DNA from 4 places in the Janthinobacterium sp. BCJ23 genome. Region 2 is predicted to be linked to each of the others. Evidence: predicted binding sites of a transcription regulator. Region 2 holds the regulator's gene; each other region holds the start of a gene.

Evidence for each region. The regulator LexA, encoded in region 2, represses DNA repair genes until DNA is damaged. The targets are predictions, from matches to a motif close to ACTGTATNNNNATACAGT.
Region 1: the regulator LexA is predicted to act here: its motif matches at 3,827-3,844, upstream of imuA (translesion DNA synthesis-associated protein ImuA).
Region 3: the regulator LexA is predicted to act here: its motif matches at 1,847-1,864, upstream of AC54AG_RS04045 (DNA topoisomerase IV subunit B).
Region 4: the regulator LexA is predicted to act here: its motif matches at 2,032-2,049, upstream of recA (recombinase RecA).

What each region holds. Positions count from the first base shown of each region.
Region 1 is NZ_JCAQAW010000010.1:69,094-74,503, forward strand. It holds gene AC54AG_RS24670 (PRTRC system protein D) at 1-611, shown strand, start outside; gene AC54AG_RS24675 (hypothetical protein) at 615-896, shown strand; gene AC54AG_RS24680 (hypothetical protein) at 906-1,358, shown strand; gene AC54AG_RS24685 (PD-(D/E)XK nuclease family protein) at 1,355-1,912, shown strand; gene AC54AG_RS24690 (tetratricopeptide repeat protein) at 2,134-2,574, shown strand; gene AC54AG_RS24695 (hypothetical protein) at 2,854-3,402, shown strand; gene imuA (translesion DNA synthesis-associated protein ImuA) at 3,884-4,627, shown strand; gene AC54AG_RS24705 (Y-family DNA polymerase) at 4,644-5,410, shown strand, end outside.
Region 2 is NZ_JCAQAW010000001.1:105,980-111,389, reverse strand. It holds gene purF (amidophosphoribosyltransferase) at 1-671, shown strand, start outside; gene AC54AG_RS00470 (cystathionine gamma-synthase family protein) at 778-2,019, shown strand; gene lexA (transcriptional repressor LexA) at 2,088-2,723, opposite strand; gene rpsF (30S ribosomal protein S6) at 2,999-3,388, shown strand; gene priB (primosomal replication protein N) at 3,409-3,708, shown strand; gene rpsR (30S ribosomal protein S18) at 3,734-4,024, shown strand; gene rplI (50S ribosomal protein L9) at 4,052-4,507, shown strand; gene AC54AG_RS00440 (replicative DNA helicase) at 4,643-5,410, shown strand, end outside.
Region 3 is NZ_JCAQAW010000001.1:892,843-898,252, forward strand. It holds gene kdpA (potassium-transporting ATPase subunit KdpA) at 1-1,391, opposite strand, end outside; gene kdpF (K(+)-transporting ATPase subunit F) at 1,391-1,480, opposite strand; gene AC54AG_RS04045 (DNA topoisomerase IV subunit B) at 1,943-3,940, shown strand; gene AC54AG_RS04050 (molecular chaperone HscC) at 3,940-5,410, shown strand, end outside.
Region 4 is NZ_JCAQAW010000001.1:1,088,337-1,093,746, reverse strand. It holds gene AC54AG_RS04925 (sensor histidine kinase) at 1-1,166, opposite strand, end outside; gene AC54AG_RS04920 (response regulator) at 1,163-1,897, opposite strand; gene recA (recombinase RecA) at 2,153-3,256, shown strand; gene recX (recombination regulator RecX) at 3,460-3,915, shown strand; gene AC54AG_RS04905 (class I SAM-dependent methyltransferase) at 4,072-5,410, shown strand, end outside.

The DNA of each region.
Region 1 (5,410 bases), on a different contig from region 2:
CGCGCGTCAAAGCAATTGCGCAGCCATCCGGAGCCTTGATGTACTGCGGGCTGACCCATGGGCGCCTTGCACAGATGCGCAAGGAGCGCAATCTGATCATCGATCCAGGTCGGCGGACGTTTGACTGGCTCGTGACGCAAGGTATGCAACAAATTGACAAGCGCAGCCACTCGGTACCGCGTGGCATGTTTGACGTGCTCCACTCGATCATCGAAGGAATTAGCCGCGCCACCGGCTCTCATTACCGGGAATACGACGCAATCGATTTGGCGCTGCGGACGGGAAAGAAACCGGTCATCTTTCAAAAAGAGTACGACATCGCCCAACACCTGCCGCTCGCGCAGAAAATCCCGGAGCAGGCTGTCGCCGAGATGCTGCACTACGTAGGCGACGCTGCCGACATCAAAAATATTATTTTGGTCGGCGGTGGCGCCTTCTTCTATCGCAAAGCACTGAAAACCGCGTTCCCGCATCACGAGCTGCAGGAGCTCAAGGATCCGATCTTTGCCAACGTCAAAGGTTTTCAGTTTGCTGGAACAGAACTGGCCAAGCAGGTAGACGCTGCATCGGCTCGGACAGATGGCACAGAGCCATTAAACCTGACGACTTAAATCATGGGCACCCCCATCACTATCCGTTTGAGTGTAGAGCTGGAGCGGGCGGACAACCCTCCTCTATATGACGATCTCATCAAGTTTCCTAAGGGGCCGCGCCGGGTGAATCGTCTACGCACACTGGCCTATGCCGGACTGGTAGTACAGCAATCCGGGCAGACCACGTCGACCATGGAAGCACCGTGCCTCAGCAAACCAAATTCTGAACCAAACGCGCCGAATCAAGACACCGTCGCCGCCTTGGCATCGATGGAGCTTTTTGGCCCATCAAGAAGCGAATAGGAGTAATCCATGGAAAACGAAGAGCTACCGCGTATCAGTGCTAGCCAACTAGCCGAAATGGGGTTCTGCGAACGCAAGATCGTTTTGGCCGACAGGTTTGGCCCACGCTGCTCGCCCGAACGCGAACAGGCACGGGCCTTCGGAGAGCTTCAACACGTGAGGTTCTTTATCGAAACATTGGATTTGGCTGCCGCGCCGTTTGCGCCAATTGGCCTGAGAGAGCGCTCCGCTATCGAGGCCAACAGTTTACCTAGACGCCCGACCAAACTCTACATTTGGTTGAACAAGATATTGCCAAGAAGCCTATCGGCGGTGCGCAACATGCGCGTTCAAATGGGGCGATCCGTTCGAACGGTATTTTTGAGACTACGCCAACAACGGTGCTGTTCGCGACATCGACAAGTGCCACAAAGGCGCCAAGCGCGCCTTCGCCTTGTCACACGCATTCATGAAAAAAAATGAACACTTCGACTTATCTATCGATACTCTGGCATGTGAGTTGGGTGCTTCTGTTGCTCTGTGTTGTACGTGGCGTGCGAAGGCATGCCACGTGTCGAACGCGCCCCAGCTGGTTCCCGGACGAATTGCGTTACGCCAGCCTGGCTTACGCAGAGCAAACTTTCTCAATCGACCACCCCATCAAACTCCTCGCGCGTGTTGATCGAGTCTATCGCAACAAAGGAAGACTCACGTTAATGGAATACAAAATCCGACGTGTGGAGCGCGTGTTCATGTCGGACGTGATCGAACTTTCGGTCCAAAAGATGGTTCTGGAATTGGCAAGCGGCGCCAAGGTGAACGAGTATGGATTTGTCGTTGTTGAGCACCCTGAGATACCTGGGCGTAGAGCCATCAAGGTTTTCTTGCTTAATCACAAACAAATCACGGAATTTTATCACCGCAGAATAGCTTTATTGAGCCAAACGATTTCGGCCGATCACGCGGAATCAATATCGCAGTGTCGCCGATGTGAATTCTTGAAGGAATGCAAAAAGTATCCTGAAAGTACGGTATAGGCCATATTGTGCTCAGAGAATACCCTCTGTGAATGTCCCACGTGAGGATGCTTTGACTGGACAGTCAGAGTTTCTTGCGAGCGATAATAAATGCTATGAACTGCGATTTACTGATATGGCGCATAAAGAAGATGCGACAGCCTGGCTTTCTCCAAGAGGTCTCGTATTATGAACTCGATGACCGGAACCGGGCGCTTGAACAGCAGCAAAAGGGAAACTGAATGGACTTACCTTCCAATGTAAGCAAGCAGATCGACTTGCTATCAGAAATGGGCAATGACCTGGCCGATCAAGGCGAATTCAGCCAAGCAGCGGAGAGATGGACGCAGGCCCTTGATCTGCTCCCTGCACCACAGGCTAAGTGGGAAGCGTATACCTGGCTGAAAGCCTCCATTGGCGATGCGCTCCACCACCTTGCTGATTTTTCTGCGGCGCGCGAGGCATTATTCGATGCGCTAAATGGTCCTGATGGCCAAGAGAACCCGTTTGTGCATTATCGCCTTGCGCAGACGGAATTGGCCTTGAAAAATGAAGAAGCTGGTATCGCGGAATTGCTCAAGGCGTACATGCTCGACGGTGAAGAGATCTTTACAGAGGAAGAGGATGGGTACATTTTTTTGCAAAAACTTCGGGATGCCGGACTGGTCAGCTCGCAAACATAGTGGATTGTGTCGAGGTGCAAAATGCGTAAAGTTCTGATGATCGTCATCGTCATCTTACTAGCGGGTATTGCAGGATTGTTGGCAATGGACCGCTACGACAAGCACGTGGAAAAACAAAGGCAAAAGACGTTCGACGAAAAGTTTTTGAAATAATAAATCGGCGAGGGCACGGCCTGCAGCAGATCGGGCGACATACACCTAGACCATAGAGCCGAAAATATCGGTGACTTGGGAAGTGGGAAATATTACCGCTCTGAATACGGAGATATTGTGAAATTCATGAATATCGCATGGATTGAAATCATCGCACTAAATATCGTGGCTTGCGCCGAATTTGATCCATCACTCAATGGCTTGTTAAAGATCGACACCAATATAGCTGCGCCTTCCCACATACGCCAAGGCAATTTATATCCCAATAGAATTTCAGCCACCACTTACTCCAAAGAATCAGGATGCACGGTACTGCCGATTCATAAAAGTAGCGTCGATGTTGATACGCTTTATGGACGCGCAATGACCCGTTTCGGATTTAAGTCGCCTGAACAGATCACGTTTTACCGAAAAACGGTTGATCGAACTTACTTGGTTGATCAGGGATACAAGCATGAAAAGCAAAGCGGCGCTTTTTACCATTTAGCTCAAACTGTCTCGTCAGGTACACCTGGAAAATCAGGGGCAATGTGGCTCGATCTGACATTTGCTAAAAGTGGTTCTGGCAGTGACGTTACTGCCGAATTTTGCATCGATCCTGATGATCCAGTAATGTCCAGCAACAACATCCGCCAACAAATAAGTGCTCGAATTCAAGAGATTTTCGGCACCTGACGAGGTGCCAGCAGTGCGGGACTCGCACACCCGCCCGCTCCAGGCCTAGGTAAATCACACGTTCTTGGTTGCGCTGTATTGTCTATCTATGCAAGCTTCCAGGCGAGAACATTTGAGGTGAATCGCCACCAGTAGCTGAGACTTTCCTTATTCATAGTTTTTGGAAGTTGTAAAACCGATGGATCGTGCTATGGGCCTGGGTGTTCTGCCAAATACCTGGTGTGCGATCTCGTAGCTGCCTGATCTGACGACGAAATTGGCGTTGACCTGGTTATTCATCTGCCCTGCAGAGACTACCGTCGCGCTCAAGCAAACGATGCTTGAGCTTCGGCGATCCTCTTGACTCTTTCGTGCCATCACAACCGTTAGTTTTAACAATTCAAGAAATTCATGGACCTTGCAGTTTTTGACGTCCTCAGCATATACTGTATTTATGTACAGTAGTTTTGAGAATGATCCACAACCTCGCAAGCCAACCGCCATGCTTTCACCTTCCCTTCAACGTCGCAGCCCTACCACACTGGCCAATAGTGCCTTGCTGCGTGACGTCTGGCGGGCTAGTGAGCTGAGTCGAGGAACAACCAGCACTGTTACTACCGGTCACAGCGTCTTGGATCACGAACTTCCGGGCAACGGTTGGCCGCAATCGACCTTCACGGAGTTATTAGTTCAGCAAGCGGGTATCGGGGAAATGCACTTGTTGCGGCCAGTGCTGGCGCAACTATCGCAACATCGTCGGATTGCCCTGGTGCAGCCGCCGTACTTGCCCAACTCCGCCGCCTGCAAATTCATGGACCTGAGTTGCCCGAACCTGCTCTGGATACGCGCCCCCAGCACCGCAGATGCTCTCTGGTCCACCGAGCAGATCCTGCGCAATGGCAGCTGCGGCGCGGTGCTGTTGTGGCAAGCCAATATTCGCGACGAGGCACTGCGGCGCCTCAATCTGGCGGCGCAGACAACCGAAACGTTCTTCTGGCTGGTCCGGCCGATGAGCGCAGCGGCTGATGCCTCACCTGCACCATTGCGCCTGGCATTGCGCCCCGCCGCCGGCGGCATTTCCACTCACATCATCAAACGGCGTGGCCCACATCATGAGGCGCCACTCTTTATCCCGCTGGCAGACATGCCGGCACGTCAACGATTTTTGGACGATCAAAATGCGGTTCTGGTTCAGCGTACACCTCCCACTGTTGCCTCTCGAATGCCTCAGGCCGCGCTGGTGTGAGCCGGGGCCGTATGCGGTGGTCGAGAAAGGCCGCATCATCACAGTCTCGCAGCAAGCCTTTGCCGAAGGCGTGCGCGTCGGCATGCGCCCTGGCGGTGTAGCGGCCGTCTCGCCGGATAGCGTCATCCTGGAGCGCAATATTGAGCGTGAATTGATCACCAGCAATGCCATCGCGCTCGCCCTCCTCCAGTTCACCCCGGAAGTGGCGCATGCCGGCGACTTCAGCCTGTTATTGGACGTGACCGCCAGCTTACGCTTGTTTAGCGGGCGCGCCGCCATCAGCCGGCGCATTCGCGCTGCCCTGCAAGCGCTTGGGGTGACCGCGCAGCTCGGCACGGCGCCGACGGCCATGGGGGCCTGGCTGCTGTCGCGCTGGCAGCCGGCCAAACGCCAGATCATTGTGCGGCGCACGGTGCACATGCGCTCACTCGAGCGCCAGCTCGACCGCATGCCCTGCGCCTATCTGCCCAGCACGGCGAATCACCTCGAATGGCTAACGGACATTGGTGCTGATCATCTGGCGGCGCTAAGGCGCCTGCCCCGCCCTGGCATTCAGCGCAGGATGAACAAGCACGTGCTCGATGAACTCGACCGCGCCTATGGACTCGCTCCTGAACTGTTTGAATGGATCGCCATTCCCGAGACTTTTTCAGCGCGCATCGAAACTTTTGACCGGATCGAACACGCCGATGCCCTGCTGGACGGCGCCACGGGCCTCCTGCAGCAATTTGTCGGCTGGCTGGTCGCGCGCCAGCAGGCCGTGAGTGTTTTTGTTCTGCTGCT
Region 2 (5,410 bases):
AGATCCGCGCCGAATTGCCAGGCGTGCATATCGACGTGGTCATGCCGATTCCCGATTCCTCGCGTCCGGCCGCCATCCAGCTGGCCATGGCGTTGAACATCGAGTACCGCGAAGGCTTCATCAAGAACCGCTACATCGGCCGTACCTTCATCATGCCGGGCCAGGCGGCACGCAAGAAATCCGTGCGCCAGAAGCTCAACGCGATCCCGTCCGAATTCAAGGATAAAGTGGTGCTGCTGGTCGACGATTCCATCGTGCGCGGCACCACCAGCCGTGAAATCGTGCAGATGGCGCGTGAAGCGGGCGCGACGAAGGTCATCTTCGCCTCGGCCGCGCCACCGGTGATCTACCCGAACGTGTACGGCATCGACATGCCGACGCGCGACGAGCTGATCGCCTACGGCCGCACGACGGAAGAAGTGTGCCGCGAAATCACGGCCGACTACCTCGTGTACCAGGATATCGGCGCGCTGAAGCAGGCGATCGCCGACGTCAACCCGGCCCTGACGAACTTCGAGGCATCGTGCTTCGATGGCGTGTACGTGACGGGCGACGTGTCGCAGGAATACCTGGACCGCCTGGAATATGCGCGCCACCATCCGAAGGCGGCAGCGCCCGAAGATACGCCCCGTTCCCAGCTGAACCTGAACCTGGCGACAACGGAAGCATAAGTACCTGCCCGGCCGATGCCGGGCTTTTTTTGGGGTCGGACCTTCAGGTCTGACCCCAGCACTTGCCTTGGGTTAAGCGGCAAGACGAGTATTTGGAACTTCCACCATGACCAACAAAAAAACCTACGGCTTCACCACCACCATCCTGCACAACGACCGCCGCAAGGGCATCGAGCACGGCTCGCTGCACAAGCCCGTGCACACTTCCGTTGCCTTCGGTTACGCCGATGCGCGCCAGCTCGCGTCCGTGTTCCAGGGCAAGGAGCCGGGCTTCCGTTATGGCCGCCAAGGCAACCCGACCGTCTCCGCGCTGGAAGACAAGGTCAACAAGATGGAAGACGGCGTGGCGACTTTGTGCTTCGCCACCGGCATGGGCGCCATCGGCGCCGTGGTGCAATCGTTGCTGCGCGCGGGCGACCATGTCGTGTCGTCGGCCTTTTTGTTTGGCAACACCAACAGCTTGTGGCAAACGGTGACGGGGCAGGGCATCGGCGTGTCATTCGTCGACGCCACCGAGGTGGCCAATGTGGCTGCGGCCATCACGCCGGCCACGCGCATCGTGTTTGTGGAAACCATCGCCAATCCGCGCACGCAGATCGCTGACCTGAAGAAAATCGGCGACTTGTGCCACGAGAAGGGCATCTTGTACATCGTCGACAACACGATGACGACGCCATATCTGTTCCGCCCGAAAGCTGTGGGCGCGGGCCTGGTGGTCAATGCCTTGACGAAATCCATCGGCGGCCACGGCAATGCCCTGGGCGGCAGCTTGACGGACACGGGCGTGTTCGACTGGACGCAGTATCCGAACATTTTCGAGAATTACAAGAAGGCGGCGCCCGCGCAGTGGGGCATCGCGCAAATCCGTGCCAAGGCTTTGCGCGACTTCGGCGCCTCGCTGGGGCCGGAAGCTGCGCATCATATCGCCGTCGGCGCGGAAACCATGGCCTTGCGCATGGACCGCACCTGCTCGAACGCCCTGGCGCTGGCCAACATGCTGCAGGCCGACCCGAGAGTGGCTGCCGTGCATTATCCTGGCCTGGCGTCGCACCCGCAGCATGCGCTGGCCACCGACTTGTTCCGCAGCTATGGCTCGTTGTTCAGCTTTGAGCTGAAAGATGGCATCGACTGCTTCGATTTCCTCAATCGTCTCAATCTTGCCATTCCCGCCAGCAACCTCGGCGACACGCGCACCCTGGTCATTCCCGTCGCCCACACGATTTTCTACGAGATGGGTGCCGAGCGCCGCGCCAGCATGGGCATCGCCGAGTCCCTGATCCGCGTGTCCGTCGGTATCGAGGATGAAGCAGACTTATTGGAAGATTTCAGCAACGCACTGGACGCATAAGCAGCCGCGCACCATGTAAAAAGGGCCGCGACAGTGATGCTGTCGCGGCCCTTTTTACGTGCGGGAGTTTAATGCCAGCTGCGCATCAAGCCTACCGCCAAACCTTCCAGGGCGAATTCATCTTCCGGCGACACGGTAATGACCTTGAAGTCCGGATTTTCCGGCAGCAGTTCGATGACGGAGCCCGTCTTCTTGTAGCGCTTGACGGTGACTTCGTCGCCGATGCGGGCGACGACGATCTGGCCATTCTTGGCGCTGTCGACTTTTTTCACGGCCAGCAAGTCGCCATCCATGATGCCGGCGTCGCGCATGGACCAGCCGCGCACCTTCAGCAGGAAATCGGGCTTGGCCGAGAACAGGGCCGGGTCCACGTTGTAGCTCGCTTCCAGGTTTTCCTGGGCCAGGATGGGCGAACCGGCCGCCACCCGGCCGATCAGGGGCAGCGACATCAGCAGGGCTGCCGGCACTTTCGACGGCGGCGCTTCGGCGGCCGCACCGATCAGGCGGATGCCGCGCGAGGTGCCGGGCGAAATCTCGATCGCGCCCTTGCGGGCCAGGGCCTGCAAATGCTCTTCGGCCGCATTGGCCGATTTGAAACCCAGTTCATTGGCGATTTCGGCACGGGTGGGAGGAAAGCCCGTGTTTTCAATCGCGTCCTTGATCAGGTTCAGGATTTGTTCTTGTCGTGCTGTCAGCTTGATCATGAGCGGTGGGTGCATACTAAAATGCTGTCTATATGAACAGTCTGTATTTTTGTACAGTATCGCCCACTATGCAAGGGGATTTCCGTGTTTTGGGCGAATTTCGCAAGAAATACTTGTCCACGGCCGGAAAGCACGGTGGCGCACGGGTTTTTCGGGCGCTTGTGGAAGGAATGATTGAAACGTTTGCAAAAGGCGGTTATAATCTTCGGCTGACCTTCCCACACCCGTCTTGACGCCGGGGTGGGCGATTATCAATCCGACCTGAAGGAGTTTGCATGCGTCATTATGAAATAGTCTTTATCGTCCATCCGGACCAAAGCGAGCAAGTGCCCGCGATGATCGAACGCTACAAAGCCAGCGTAACCACCCGCGGCGGTTCGGTTCACCGCGTGGAAGATTGGGGCCGCCGTCAAATGGCTTACTCGATCCAAAAGCTGCCTAAAGCACACTACATCTGCCTGAACATCGAATGCGACAACGAGACCCTGGTCGAGTTGGAAACAGCATTCAAATTCAATGATGCCGTGTTGCGTCACCTGACCGTTAAAATGAAGAAAGCTGAAACAGCTCCTTCGCCGATGATGAAATCGGTACAACGCGAAGACGCGGCCAAAAGCCACCGCACCGAAGCACCAGCAGCCGCTCCAGCCGCAGCAGCAGCTTAATTCTTGACCAGGATCGTGCGCTGAACCAGCTACAAGTAACCGCCATCATTGCCGAGCGCGAAATATTGCGCTATACCCCGGCAGGGCTGCCGATTGTGAATGCAGTATTGCAACACAGTTCGCAGCAGATGGAAGCAGGGATTGCCCGTTTGACCGAGTTTGATGTTGCCGCGCTAGCCGCTGGCGAAATCTCAGGCAGGTTCAGTCAGGCAAGCTTGGGCGGGGTATATCAGTTCACGGGTTTCCTGGCCAGGAAGAGCCGCAACAGCAAGAGTTTGGTGTTTCACATCATTGATTTTAGTGCAGTCAATTCTGACTAGCGCATTTTAGATACAGGAGCCTGACATGGCATTCGGTAAAAAGTTCGACAAAAATAAGCTCAAGCTTAAAGAAAAACGCAAACAGCAAAACCCGTTGTTCAAACGCAAGAAGTTCTGCCGCTTCACCGCAGCTCACGTTGAGCAAGTCGACTACAAAGACGTCGACACGCTGAAAGACTTCGTCCAAGAAAACGGCAAGATCATGCCAGCACGCCTGACCGGTACCAAAGCGCACTACCAGCGCCAAGTTGACACCGCAATCAAGCGCGCTCGCTTCCTCGCGCTGCTGCCATACACCGATCTGCACCACGCTTAATCGGTCAGATATTCCTGGAGAAGAACTATGCAAATCATTCTGTTAGAAAAAGTTGTTAACGTCGGTAACCTCGGCGAAGTCGTCAAAGTCAAAGACGGTTACGCACGTAACTTCCTGATCCCGCAACGCCTGGCACGTCGTGCTACGGCAACCGCTGTGGCTGAATTCGAAGTCAAGCGCGCCGAACTGGAAAAAGCTGCTGCCGCCAAACTGGCCGCATCGCAAGCCCAGGGCGAAAAACTGAGCGGCCTGACCGTTCAAGTTGCTCAAAAAGCTGGTGTTGATGGCCGTCTGTTCGGTTCCGTCACCAACTTCGACATCGCTGAAGCGCTGACCAAGCAAGGTTTTGCTGTTGAAAAAGCACAAATCCGCATGCCTACCGGTCCGCTGAAGATCGTTGGCGAGCACAACGTTTCGGTTGCTCTGCACACCGACGTGGTCGTGGAAGTTGTTATCGCTGTCGTTCCAGACGCGAACGCGTAATTGTCTGCGGGCCTGGCCCGCAAGCATTGCCGCACTATGAAAAGCCGGGTTCGCCCGGCTTTTTTGTGGCCTTTTTTTCGCTCAATTTCAGCCCTTTATTTTTGCCATCACGCCGAAGCGGGTATAATTCGCGCCATGAACGCCCCCTCTGATCCGCAACTGGATTCCCTCCGTATTCCGCCGCATTCGATCGAAGCAGAACAATCCGTCATCGGTGGTCTGCTGCGCGACAATGCCGCGTATGACCGCATCGCCGACTTCATGCATGCGGAGGATTTCTATCGCTATGACCATCGCATCATCTTCGAGCAAATCGTCAAGATGGTTAACGCTTCCAAGCCAGCCGATGTCATTACTGTTTTTGAAACCCTGACCCAGCTCGGCAAGGCCGATGACGTGGGCGGACTCGCTTACCTGAATGCCATGGCGCAAAACACGCCATCGGCCGCGAACATCCGGCGTTACGCCGAGATCGTGCGCGACCGCGGCGTGCTGCGTAAACTCATCACCGTCGCCGACGATATCTCTGGCACGGCCTTCAGCCCGCAAGGCAAGGAAGTCAAGCAGATGCTTGACGAGGCCGAATCGAAGATTTTCGCCATCGCCGAAGAAGGCGCGCGCGGCGCCCAGGGCTGGACCGCCATCCAGCCCCTGCTGACGCAGGTGGTCGAGCGCATCGACGAACTGTACAGCCGCGACAACCAGAGTGAAATCACGGGCGTGCCCACCGGTTTCATCGACCTCGACCGCATGACCTCCGGTCTGCAGCCGGGCGACCTGGTGATCGTGGCGGGCCGTCCTTCGATGGGCAAGACGGCGTTTTCCGTCAACATCGGCGAAAACGTGGCCATCGACAGCGGCTTGCCCGTGGCCGTGTTCTCGATGGAGATGGGCGGCGCCCAG
Region 3 (5,410 bases), 790 kb from region 2:
GTGATCAGGATGGCCAGCGAGACCATCTTCATTTCATAGGCCTGGATTTTCTTGCCCAGGTATTCAGGCGTGCGGCCTATCATCAGGCCGGCGATGAAGACGGCCAGGATGGCGAACATCAGCATGCCGTACAGACCCGTGCCCACGCCGCCGAAAATCACTTCGCCGAACTGCATCAGCAGCAGCGGCACCATCCCGCCCAAAGGCATGTAGGAGTCGTGCATGGAGTTGACGGCGCCGCACGATGCGGCCGTCGTCACCGCCGCGAACAGGGTCGAGGAGCTGATGCCGAAGCGCGTTTCCTTGCCTTCCATATTGCCGCCCGATTGCAGGCTGCTGGCCTGCTGGTCCACGCCCAGCGCTTGCAAGGATGGATTGGCTTGCTGCTCGGCGCTCATCACGCCGGCCGTCATGAGGACGAAGATCACAGTCATGGCGGCCAGCACTGCCCAGCCCTGGCGCAGGTCGCCCACCATGCGGCCGAAGGTGAAGCACAGGCCGGCGGGAATGATGAAGATGGCCAGCATCTGCAGGAAGTTCGACAGGACGGTCGGGTTTTCATACGGGTGCGAGGAATTGGCGTTGAAGAAGCCGCCGCCATTCGTGCCCAGCAGCTTGATCGATTCCTGCGACGCGACGGGGCCCATTGCGATCGTCTGCGTCGCCGCCACTTGCGCTTCCATCACGGGCTTGCCGGCCGCATCCAGCACGGGCTGGCCGTCGGCTGTCACCTTCGGCGTTTCATACGCCACGTGATCGAGCAGGGTCACTTCCTTGTAGGCGGAAAAATTCTGGATCATGCCTTCGCCCATGAAGACGACGGACAGGGCCAGCGACAGCGGCAGCAGGATGTACAGGGTCGAGCGCACGAGGTCGACCCAGAAATTGCCGATCGATTTGCCCGAGCGCGAGGCGAAGCCGCGCACCAGCGCGAAGATCACGGCGATGCCGGTGGCAGCCGAAAAGAAGTTCTGGCATGCCATGCCCAACATCTGGGTCAGGTAGCTCATGGTCTGTTCGCCGCCGTAGCCCTGCCAGTTGGTATTGGCGACGAAGCTGACGGTGGTATTGAACGAGGAATCGGGGCTGACGGCGCCCAGGCCCTGTGGATTCAACGGCAAGAAGCCCTGCAGGCGCTGCAGGCCGTAGACGAAGACGGCGCCCACGGTATTGAAGACGATCAGGGCGATGGCATAGCTTTTCCAGCCCATGGCCTTGTCGGCGGGCAGGCCGGACCAGCGGTACAGCAGGTTTTCCAGCTTTTGCAGCCAGCCCAGGCCGCGCACGGGCGCATCGCCGGCCACCTTGGCCATGTACAGGCCCAGCGGATAGCAGGCGGCCAGCAGCACGGCCAGGAAAGCCACCAATAACAGTATCGATTGCGTCGTCATCACAGTTCCTCCGCCTTCAGCAGCGCCACCAGCAGGTACACGAGCAAACCAGCCGAGACGATGGCGCCCAGCACATAAAACGCGTTCATTTGACGCTCCCTAATTTGTCGCAGGCGACGGCGAAGCCGGCCGCCAGGACGAAAAACACGGCAATCAAGCCGAGATACACGAGATCCATTCCCACCCTCATTCAGGTTTGTTTTGATAGTGAGCAGATTAGCCAAAAGGGTCTAAAAAATTCGTAAAGACTGGGGAGGTGCATGTAAACAAGATGTAAAAACGGGGGCTTTACCGCATAAAATCCAGCACAATTGGCGCAAAACCACGCCTGAGGCGCACTGTTGTTGCCCTGGAGTAGCGCTATTGCTCGCGGGACAAGATAGAATGCGCGAGCGTCCGCACAAGGACGCCTGGCCTGCCGCACTGCCCTCCCCCAGTGACGCTGGACGGGATATACTGTATATTCATACAGTTATCGCCGCCGCTGTCATTGCGCCCGCAGTGCCCTGGCCTGGCGTTCCAACCACTGTCTTTACTTAGCTTGAACACGTATGGCCACTAAAAAACCAGCATCCGACTACAGCGAATCATCCATCCGTGTCCTGAAGGGACTGGAACCCGTCAAGCAGCGCCCGGGGATGTACACCCGCACTGAAAATCCGCTGCACATCATTCAGGAAGTGATCGACAATGCCTCCGATGAGGCGCTGGGCGGTCATTGCACGCACATCGCCGTCACGCAAAACACGGATGGCAGCATCACCGTGGAAGACAATGGCCGCGGCATTCCCGTCGGCCTGCACCCGGAAGAAGGCGTGCCGACCGTGGAAATCGTGTTTACAAGGCTGCACGCGGGCGGCAAGTTCGACAAGGGTTCGGGCGGCGCCTACGCGTTCTCGGGCGGCTTGCACGGTGTCGGCGTGTCCGTCACCAATGCGCTGTCGACGCGCCTGGAGATCACCGTCTGGCGCAAGGAAAGCGACGGCAACGGCTTGCACCACATGGTGTTTGCGAATGGCGACGTGATCGAGCCATTGAATTCCCGCCCCGCCCCGCGCGACGGCAAGAAGTCGGGCACGCGCGTCACGGCCTGGCCCGATGCAAAATACTTTGATTCGCCGAACATCTCGCAAACGGAGCTGCAACGCCTGCTGCGCTCGAAAGCCGTGCTGCTGCCGGGCGTCACCGTCACCCTCACCAACGCGAAAACGGGCGACACGCAGACGTGGCAGTACGCGGAAGGCTTGCGCGGCTACCTGACCGAAACGCTGGCGCAGGTATCGAATGGCGAAACCCTGATTCCCCTGTTCGAGGGCGCGCAGTACGCGGGCCCGGATTCGGAAGGCTTTGCCGAAGGCGAAGGCGCGGCCTGGGTGGTGGCGTGGACGGAAGAAGGCGCCATCGTGCGTGAATCGTACGTCAATCTGATCCCCACCTCGAATGGCGGCACGCACGAATCGGGCTTGCGCGACGGCCTGTTCGGCGCCGTGAAAAACTTCGTCGAAATGCACTCGCTGCTGCCGAAAGGCGTGAAGCTGCTGCCGGAAGACGTGTTCGCGCGCGCTTCGTTCGTGCTGTCGGCCAAGGTGCTGGACCCGCAATTCCAGGGCCAGATCAAGGAACGCCTGAACTCGCGCGACGCCGTGCGCCTCGTGTCGACCTTCACCAAGCCGCCGCTGGAACTGTGGCTGAACCAGCACGTCGACTACGGCAAGAAGCTGGCCGAACTCGTGATCAAACAGGCGCAGTCGCGCCAGCGTTCGCTGCAAAAAGTGGAAAAGAAAAAATCGTCGGGCGTCGCCGTCCTGCCCGGGAAGCTGACCGACTGCGAATCGTCGGACATCGCGCGCAATGAACTGTTCCTCGTCGAGGGTGACTCGGCGGGCGGTTCGGCCAAAATGGGCCGCGACAAGGAATTCCAGGCGATTCTGCCCCTGCGCGGCAAGGTCTTGAACTCGTGGGAGACGGACCGCGACCGCCTGTTCGCCAATAACGAAATCCACGATATCGCCGTGGCCATCGGCGTCGATCCGCACAGCGTGGGCGATACACCCGACCTGTCCGGCCTGCGCTACGGCAAGATCTGCATCCTGTCCGATGCGGACGTGGATGGCTCGCACATCCAGGTATTGCTGCTGACCTTGTTCTTCAAGCACTTCCCGGTCCTGATCAACAAGGGCCACATCTGCATCGCCCGCCCGCCTTTGTACCGGGTCGATGCGCCCGCGCGCGGCAAGAAGCCGATCCAGAAAATCTACGCGCTCGACGACGGCGAGCTGGTGGCCATCGAAGACAAGCTGCGCAAGGAAGGCGTGAAACAGGGCGCCTGGTCGATCTCGCGCTTCAAGGGCCTGGGCGAGATGAACGCCGAGCAGCTGTGGGAAACGACGATGAACCCGGACACGCGCCGTTTGCTGCCCGTGACCTTGGGTGAAGTCGATCACATGGCTTCGGCCTTGCGCTTCAATATGTTGATGGGCAAGGGCGAAGCGGCCGGACGCCGCGCCTGGATCGAAGAACACGGCAATGAGGCGGAGGCGGATATCTGATGATCATCGGCATCGACCTGGGCACCACCAACAGCCTGGTCGCCATCTGGCGCGACGGCAAGGCTTCCATCATCCCGAATGCGCTCGGTGAACACCTGACGCCATCATGCGTGAGCATCGATGACGACGGCACTGTGCTCGTGGGCCGCGCGGCGCGCGAGCGCCTGCAGACGCACCCGCAGCTGACGGCGGCCGTCTTCAAGCGCTACATGGGCAGTGAAAAGAAGATCGCCCTCGGCACGCAGCAATTCCGCCCGGAAGAACTGTCGTCGATGGTGCTGCGCGCGCTGAAGGAAGATGCCGAAGCCTTCCTAGGCCACAAAGTCGAGGAAGCCATCATCACCGTGCCCGCGTATTTCAGCGATGCGCAGCGCAAGGCCACGCGCATCGCGGGCCAGCTCGCGGGCTTGCGCGTGGAACGCCTGCTCAACGAGCCGACGGCCGCCGCGCTGGCCTATGGCATCCGCGACAAGGAACAGGAAAGCAAATTCCTCGTCTTCGACCTGGGCGGCGGCACGTTCGACGTGTCGATCCTCGAGCTGTTCGAAGGCGTGATGGAAGTGCGCGCCTCGGCCGGCGACAATTTCCTCGGCGGTGAAGACTTCGTCACCGTGCTGGTCGACGCCTTCCTCGAAGGCAGCGGCCTGCGCGACGCCGTCGGCAGCCGCCTGCTCGACCCGCGCCAGCAACAGCTGCTGCGCGATGAGGCCGAGCGCGTCAAGCGTTTGCTGTCGGAGCAGCCGTCCGTGCGCATGGCCACGCGCTACCAGGACAAAGAATACAGCTGGGAGATCGGCGAAGACAAGCTGGCGCAATTGTGCGAGCCCCTGCTGGCCCGCCTGCGCCTGCCAGTGGAACGGGCGCTGCGCGACGCCACCATCCGCGCCGCGGAATTGAATGAAGTGGTGCTGGCTGGCGGCGCCACGCGCATGCCGCTGGTGCGCAAACTCGTGTCGCGCATGTTCGGCCGCTTCCCCGCCATCCACCTGGACCCGGACGAAGCCGTGGCGCTGGGCGCCGCCGTGCAGGCGGGCCTGAAAATGCGCGACGCGGCCCTCGACGAAGTGGTCATGACGGACGTGGCGCCATACTCGCTGGGCATTTCCATTTCGCGCCAGGTCGGTGCGAACCAGTATGAAGGCGGCCATTACCTGCCCATCATCGAGCGCAACTCCGTGGTACCCGTCTCGCGCACGGAAAACATCACCACCATCTACGACAACCAGAAGGAAATCAACGTGGCGATCTTCCAGGGCGAATCGCGCCTGGTGGCCGACAACGTCTTCCTCGGCAAGATCAGCTTCCCGATCCCCGCGAAAAAAGCGGGCGAGATCGGCATCGACGTGCGCTTCACCTATGACATCAGCGGCGTGCTGGAAGCGGAAGTGACGGTGCTGGCCACGCAGGAACGCCACAAGATGATCATCAGCGACAACGCGGGCGTGATGACGCCGGAACAGATCGAGCAGC
Region 4 (5,410 bases), 980 kb from region 2:
ATGGCATTGCCGGAAATCATGATCGAATACGCGGGCTGCTCGAAGCCCAGGTCGATATGCTGGGCAAACGAAGCTTGCACCCAGTCCTGCACCACGCCGCGCGCCAGTTCGCTCAGCTCGATCGGCTCGAACGCCGTGCCCGCCTGCGGCTGATTTTCCGCGCGCGCCAGGGCCAGCAGCTGGTTGACCAGGCGCGTGGCCGCTTCCGAACTTTTCGCCAGTTGCAGCAGCGAGCGGTGGATCTCGTCGTGGTCGGTCTGGCGCAGGGCCAGTTCCGACTGCATGCGCATGCCGGCCAGCGGCGTTTTCATCTGATGCGCGGCATCGGCGATGAAGCGTTTCTGCATGTCGATCGACAGCGATAGCCGCGCCAGCATCTCGTTGAGCGAACCGACCAGCGGCGTGATTTCCTCGGGTACCTGGCCCGATTCGATGGGCGATAAATCGTCGGGTGGCCGGGCGCGTATGCGCTCCTGCAATTGCGCCAGCGGCGACAGGCCGCGCGCCAGGGCAAACCAGACGAGAGCCAGGATCACGGGCAGGATGATGAACTGCGGCAAAATCACGCCCTTGATGATTTCATTGGCCAGCTGGGCGCGTTTCTCCAGGGTTTCGGCAACTTGTACCAGCGCGCGGTGCGGCTCATCGTCGTTGTCGGCAGGAATGTCGAGATAGCTGAACGCCACGCGCACGGGCGTGCCGTGGATGGTGTCGTTGCGAAACAGCACCATGCCGCTGCGGTATTTGTCGGGATCCTGCGGCGGCGGCAAATCGCGGTCGCCGGCCAGGTATTCGCCGCGCGGACCCACCACCAGGTAATACAGGGTGTCGACATCGTCGCCGCGCAGCAAGTCGCGGCCATTATTATTGCTGCTGTTCTTGTCCGGCGCGCGGCGCAACATGGCGCCATCGGCCTGCTTGACTTGCTGCGTGAGCACGGTCACGCTGTCTTCCAGCGCATGGTCGAACGGCTGATTGGCGATGCCCTTGGCCACCAGATAGGTGATGGCGATGCTCATCGGCCACAGCAGCAGCAGGGGCGCCAGCATCCAGTCGAGGATTTCGCCGAACAGCGAATGCTCGATGGTGTCGTCCTGCTCCGTGGTGGGCGGCTCGAACCAGTCGTCATCATCCGGCTCGTCCGCTGGCGCCTCGCGCGCCTTCACTTGCTGGCGGGTCCGCTGGCCGGGCTTGCCGACTCGCCCGCTTCAGCGTTCAGGCGCGCCGCTTCCGAGTATTTTTCCAGGCAATAGCCGAGGCCGCGCACGGTGGCGATGCGCACGCCGCCCACTTCGATCTTCTTGCGCAGGCGGTGCACATACACTTCGATGGCGTTGTTCGACACTTCCTCGCCCCATTCGCACAGGTGGTCGACCAGCTGCTCTTTCGAGACGAGGCGGCCGGTGCGGCCCAGCAGGATTTCCAGCAAGCCCAGTTCGCGCGCCGACAGGTCGAGCATCTGGTCGTTGATGTAGGCGCTGCGCCCCACCTGGTCGTAGCTGAGGGGGCCGTGCTTGATGATGGTGGCGCCGCCGCCAGCGCCGCGGCGCGTCAGGGCGCGCACTCTTGCCTCCAGTTCCGACAAGGCGAACGGCTTGGCCATATAATCATCGGCACCGAGGTCGAGGCCATTCACGCGTTGTTCGATGGAATCGGCGGCCGTCAGGATCAGCACAGGCAGCAGCGAAGCGCGTGCGCGCAGGCGGCGCAGCACTTCCAGGCCGGACATTTTGGGCAGGCCCAGGTCGAGGATCAGCAAGTCGAATTCCTGGGTGGACAGGGCCGTATCGGCCTCTTGCCCCGTCTTGACGTAGTCGATCGCATAACCGGACTGGCGCAGCGAGCGGGTCAGGCCATCGGCCAGCACGCTGTCATCTTCGGCAAGTAAAATACGCATGGTGCACTTCCTATGCTTTGCGGCGGTAGAAGCTTGTATTGTGTTTCATTTTCCGCAAGGTGGCGAATTTTTATGAAAATCCGCGGTTGTATTGATCTGTTTCAAAACAAATCCACGTTCCGCTTGCATTGATCACTGTTTTTTTATACAGTACTGTCTGTGTAAAGAATTTAACCCACTGGCGCTATCGCAGGCTGCACGGTTCACGTAGATGCGTCACGTGAATCCGCAACTGTAGAACGGCTGAAAGAACATATGGACGATAAAAAAGCTGTAGTACCCGCATCGGAAAAAGCCAAGGCGCTCGCCGCCGCACTGGCGCAGATCGAGAAGCAGTTTGGCAAAGGTTCGGTCATGCGCATGGATGCCAGCGCACCGATCGAAGAAGTGCAAGTCGTGTCGACCGGTTCGCTCGGCCTCGATATCGCGCTGGGCGTGGGCGGCTTGCCGCGCGGCCGCGTGGTGGAAATCTACGGTCCGGAATCGTCGGGTAAAACCACCTTGACCCTGCAAACCATCGCCGAAATGCAAAAACTGGGCGGCACGTGCGCCTTTATCGATGCCGAGCACGCGCTCGACGTCGGTTACGCGCAAAAGCTGGGCGTGAATCTGCACGAATTGCTGATCTCGCAACCGGACACGGGCGAGCAGGCGCTGGAAATCTGCGACGCCCTCGTGCGTTCGGGCAGCGTCGACCTCGTCGTCATCGACTCCGTGGCCGCGCTGACGCCACGCGCCGAGATCGAAGGCGACATGGGCGATTCCCTGCCAGGCCTGCAAGCGCGCCTGATGTCGCAAGCCTTGCGCAAGCTGACCGGTTCCATCAACCGCACCAATACCCTGGTCATCTTCATCAATCAGATCCGCATGAAGATCGGCGTGATGTTCGGCAGTCCGGAAACAACCACGGGCGGCAATGCGCTGAAATTCTACGCCTCCGTGCGTCTGGATATCCGCCGCACCGGCTCGATCAAGTCCGGCGATGAAGTGATCGGCAACGAAACCAAGGTCAAGGTCGTCAAGAACAAGATCGCGCCGCCGTTCAAGGAAGCGCACTTCGACATCCTGTACGGCGCCGGCACTTCGCGCGAAGGCGAAATCCTGGACCTGGGCTCGGATGCCAAGATCGTGGAAAAATCCGGTTCGTGGTACAGCTACAACGGCGAACGTATCGGCCAGGGCAAGGACAACGCCCGCGCCTTCCTGCAGGAGCGTCCGGCGCTGGCCCGCGAAATCGAAAACAAGGTCCGCGCTTCGCTGGGCGTGCGCGAACTGCCGCCGCTGGCTGCTGAAAAGCCGGAAAAAGCGGACAAAGCCGCCGACAAGGCTGCCAAGGCTGCGGAAGCCAAGCCAGAGTAGGTCGGATTAGCGCGGCAAAGCCGCGCGTAATCCGACAACACCACAGACGTCAACAATGTTGTCGGATTACGGTCCAAGGGCCCTGATCCGACCTACGCATGGCTTGCCGCAAGGTAGGACCATGATCGCCGTCCCGCGCTGTTGCGCCGGGCGGCGATTGTGTTTGGGTGATGTGATTGTGGAATGAAAGACAAGGTGGGTGTATGGCCGCAGTACAACTAAGCCTGAAGGGCAGGGCGCTACGCTTTTTGTCGATGCGTGAACACAGCCGCATGGAATTGCGGCGCAAGCTGCAGCGCCATGCGCAGGAGGGCGATGACGTGGAAGCCTTGCTCGACAGCCTGGAGCAAGCCAATTGGCTGTCGCAGGAGCGCTTTTCCGAGTCGCTGATCCACCGCCGCTCGGCCCGCTTCGGCAATAGCCGCATCATGGCGGAGTTGCAAAGCCATGGCATCGGCGGCGAGGCGCTGCAGGAACTCAAGGCGGGCCTGGCCGAAGGGGAAGTTGCGCGCGCCTGCGAAGTGTGGCGCCGCAAGTTTGGTGAAGTAGCGCAGGATGCCGAGCAGCGCAACAAGCAGATGCGCTTCCTGATGCAGCGCGGCTTTTCCCAGCGCGCCGTGCAAGCGGCCTTGAAGGGGCTGGATCCCGACGAGGAATGAGGCTGGCCATGGCGCGCCGGCCGGCCTCCGTCGTGCCCCATGAACTGCGCTTTCAAACGCCGTTTGTTTCCAGTATGGCGACGCCGCGCGATAAGGTATTCTGGCGCTCGAACGCTGTGCGATGCGCGCAGCACCACTGACCGTGACAGGATCGAGATGAGCAACTGGAATGCCGGCTATGTGGCCGAAATCGCCTATACCTATGGCTATTACGAAGAATTGAATCCTCTGCGCCTGCGGCTGCCCCTGCTGGCTGCCGGGCTTGCCTTGCCGGCCAGCGGCACGGCTTGCGAGCTGGGCTTTGGCCAGGGCATCAGCGCCAACATCCATGCGGCGGCGTCTTCCACGCGCTGGCATGGCAATGATTTCAATCCGTCCCAGGCCGCCTTTGCGCAGGAGCTGGCCAGCGTGACCGGCGCCGGCGCACAGTTCACGGACGAATCGTTCGCGCAGTTTTGCCGCCGTGACGACTTGCCCGATTTCGACTTTATCTGCTTGCACGGGATCTGGAGCTGGGTCTCGGCAGAAAATCGCGCCTTGATCGTCGATTTCCTGCAGCGCAAGCTGAAAGTGGGTGGCGTCGCCTATATCAGCTATAACACGCAGCCGGGCTGGAGTGCCATGATGCCGATGCGCGACTTGCTGGCCGAGCATAGCCGCGTCATGAGCGCGCCCGGCGTGGGCGTGCTGGCACGAGTCGACGGCGCCATCGATTTTGTCGACAGGATGATCGCCGTGCAACCGCGCTACCTGGAGGCCAATCCCCTGCTGGCGGACCGTTTCGAGAAGCTGAAAGCGCTAGACCGCAACTATATTGCACACGAATATTTCAATGCGGATTGGCAGCCGATGGCCTTTTCCAGCGTTGCGGCCATGCTGGGCGAGGCCAAGCTGGAGTTCGCCTCGTCCGCCAACTATACCGCTCTGGTCGACATGCTGAACCTGACGGCCGAACACCAGCAATTCCTGGCCGAGATACCCGATCCCGTCTTCCGCGAGACGACGCGCGCCTTTCTCGTCAACGAGCAATTCCGCAAGGATTACTGGGTCAAGGGCGCGCGCAGGCTGACGCCGTTGGCCCAGGTCAGCGCCGTGCGGGCCGTGCGCGTGATGCTGGCCGTGCCCCGCGACGAAGTGGTGTTGAGCGTGCATGGGGTGCTGGGCGACGCCGATATGGACGAGCGCGTGTATGCGCCCGTGCTCGACGCCATGGCCGACCATCGCGTGTACACGATAGGCGAACTGGAGCTGCAACTGGCGGGTAGCGAAGCCGGCCTGGCCGCCTTGCTGCAGATCATATTGGTGCTGGTCAGCAAGGGCAGCGTGCTTGCCGTCCAGGACGAGGCCGACATCGCCGTGGCGCGGCCGCAGACGGCGCGGCTGAATGCGCACTTGCTGGAGCAGGCGCTGGCAAGAACCGACTTGCACAGCCTCGCCAGCCCCCTGACGGGCGGCGGCGTGGTTGTATCGCATTTACAACAACTGTTCCTGTGGG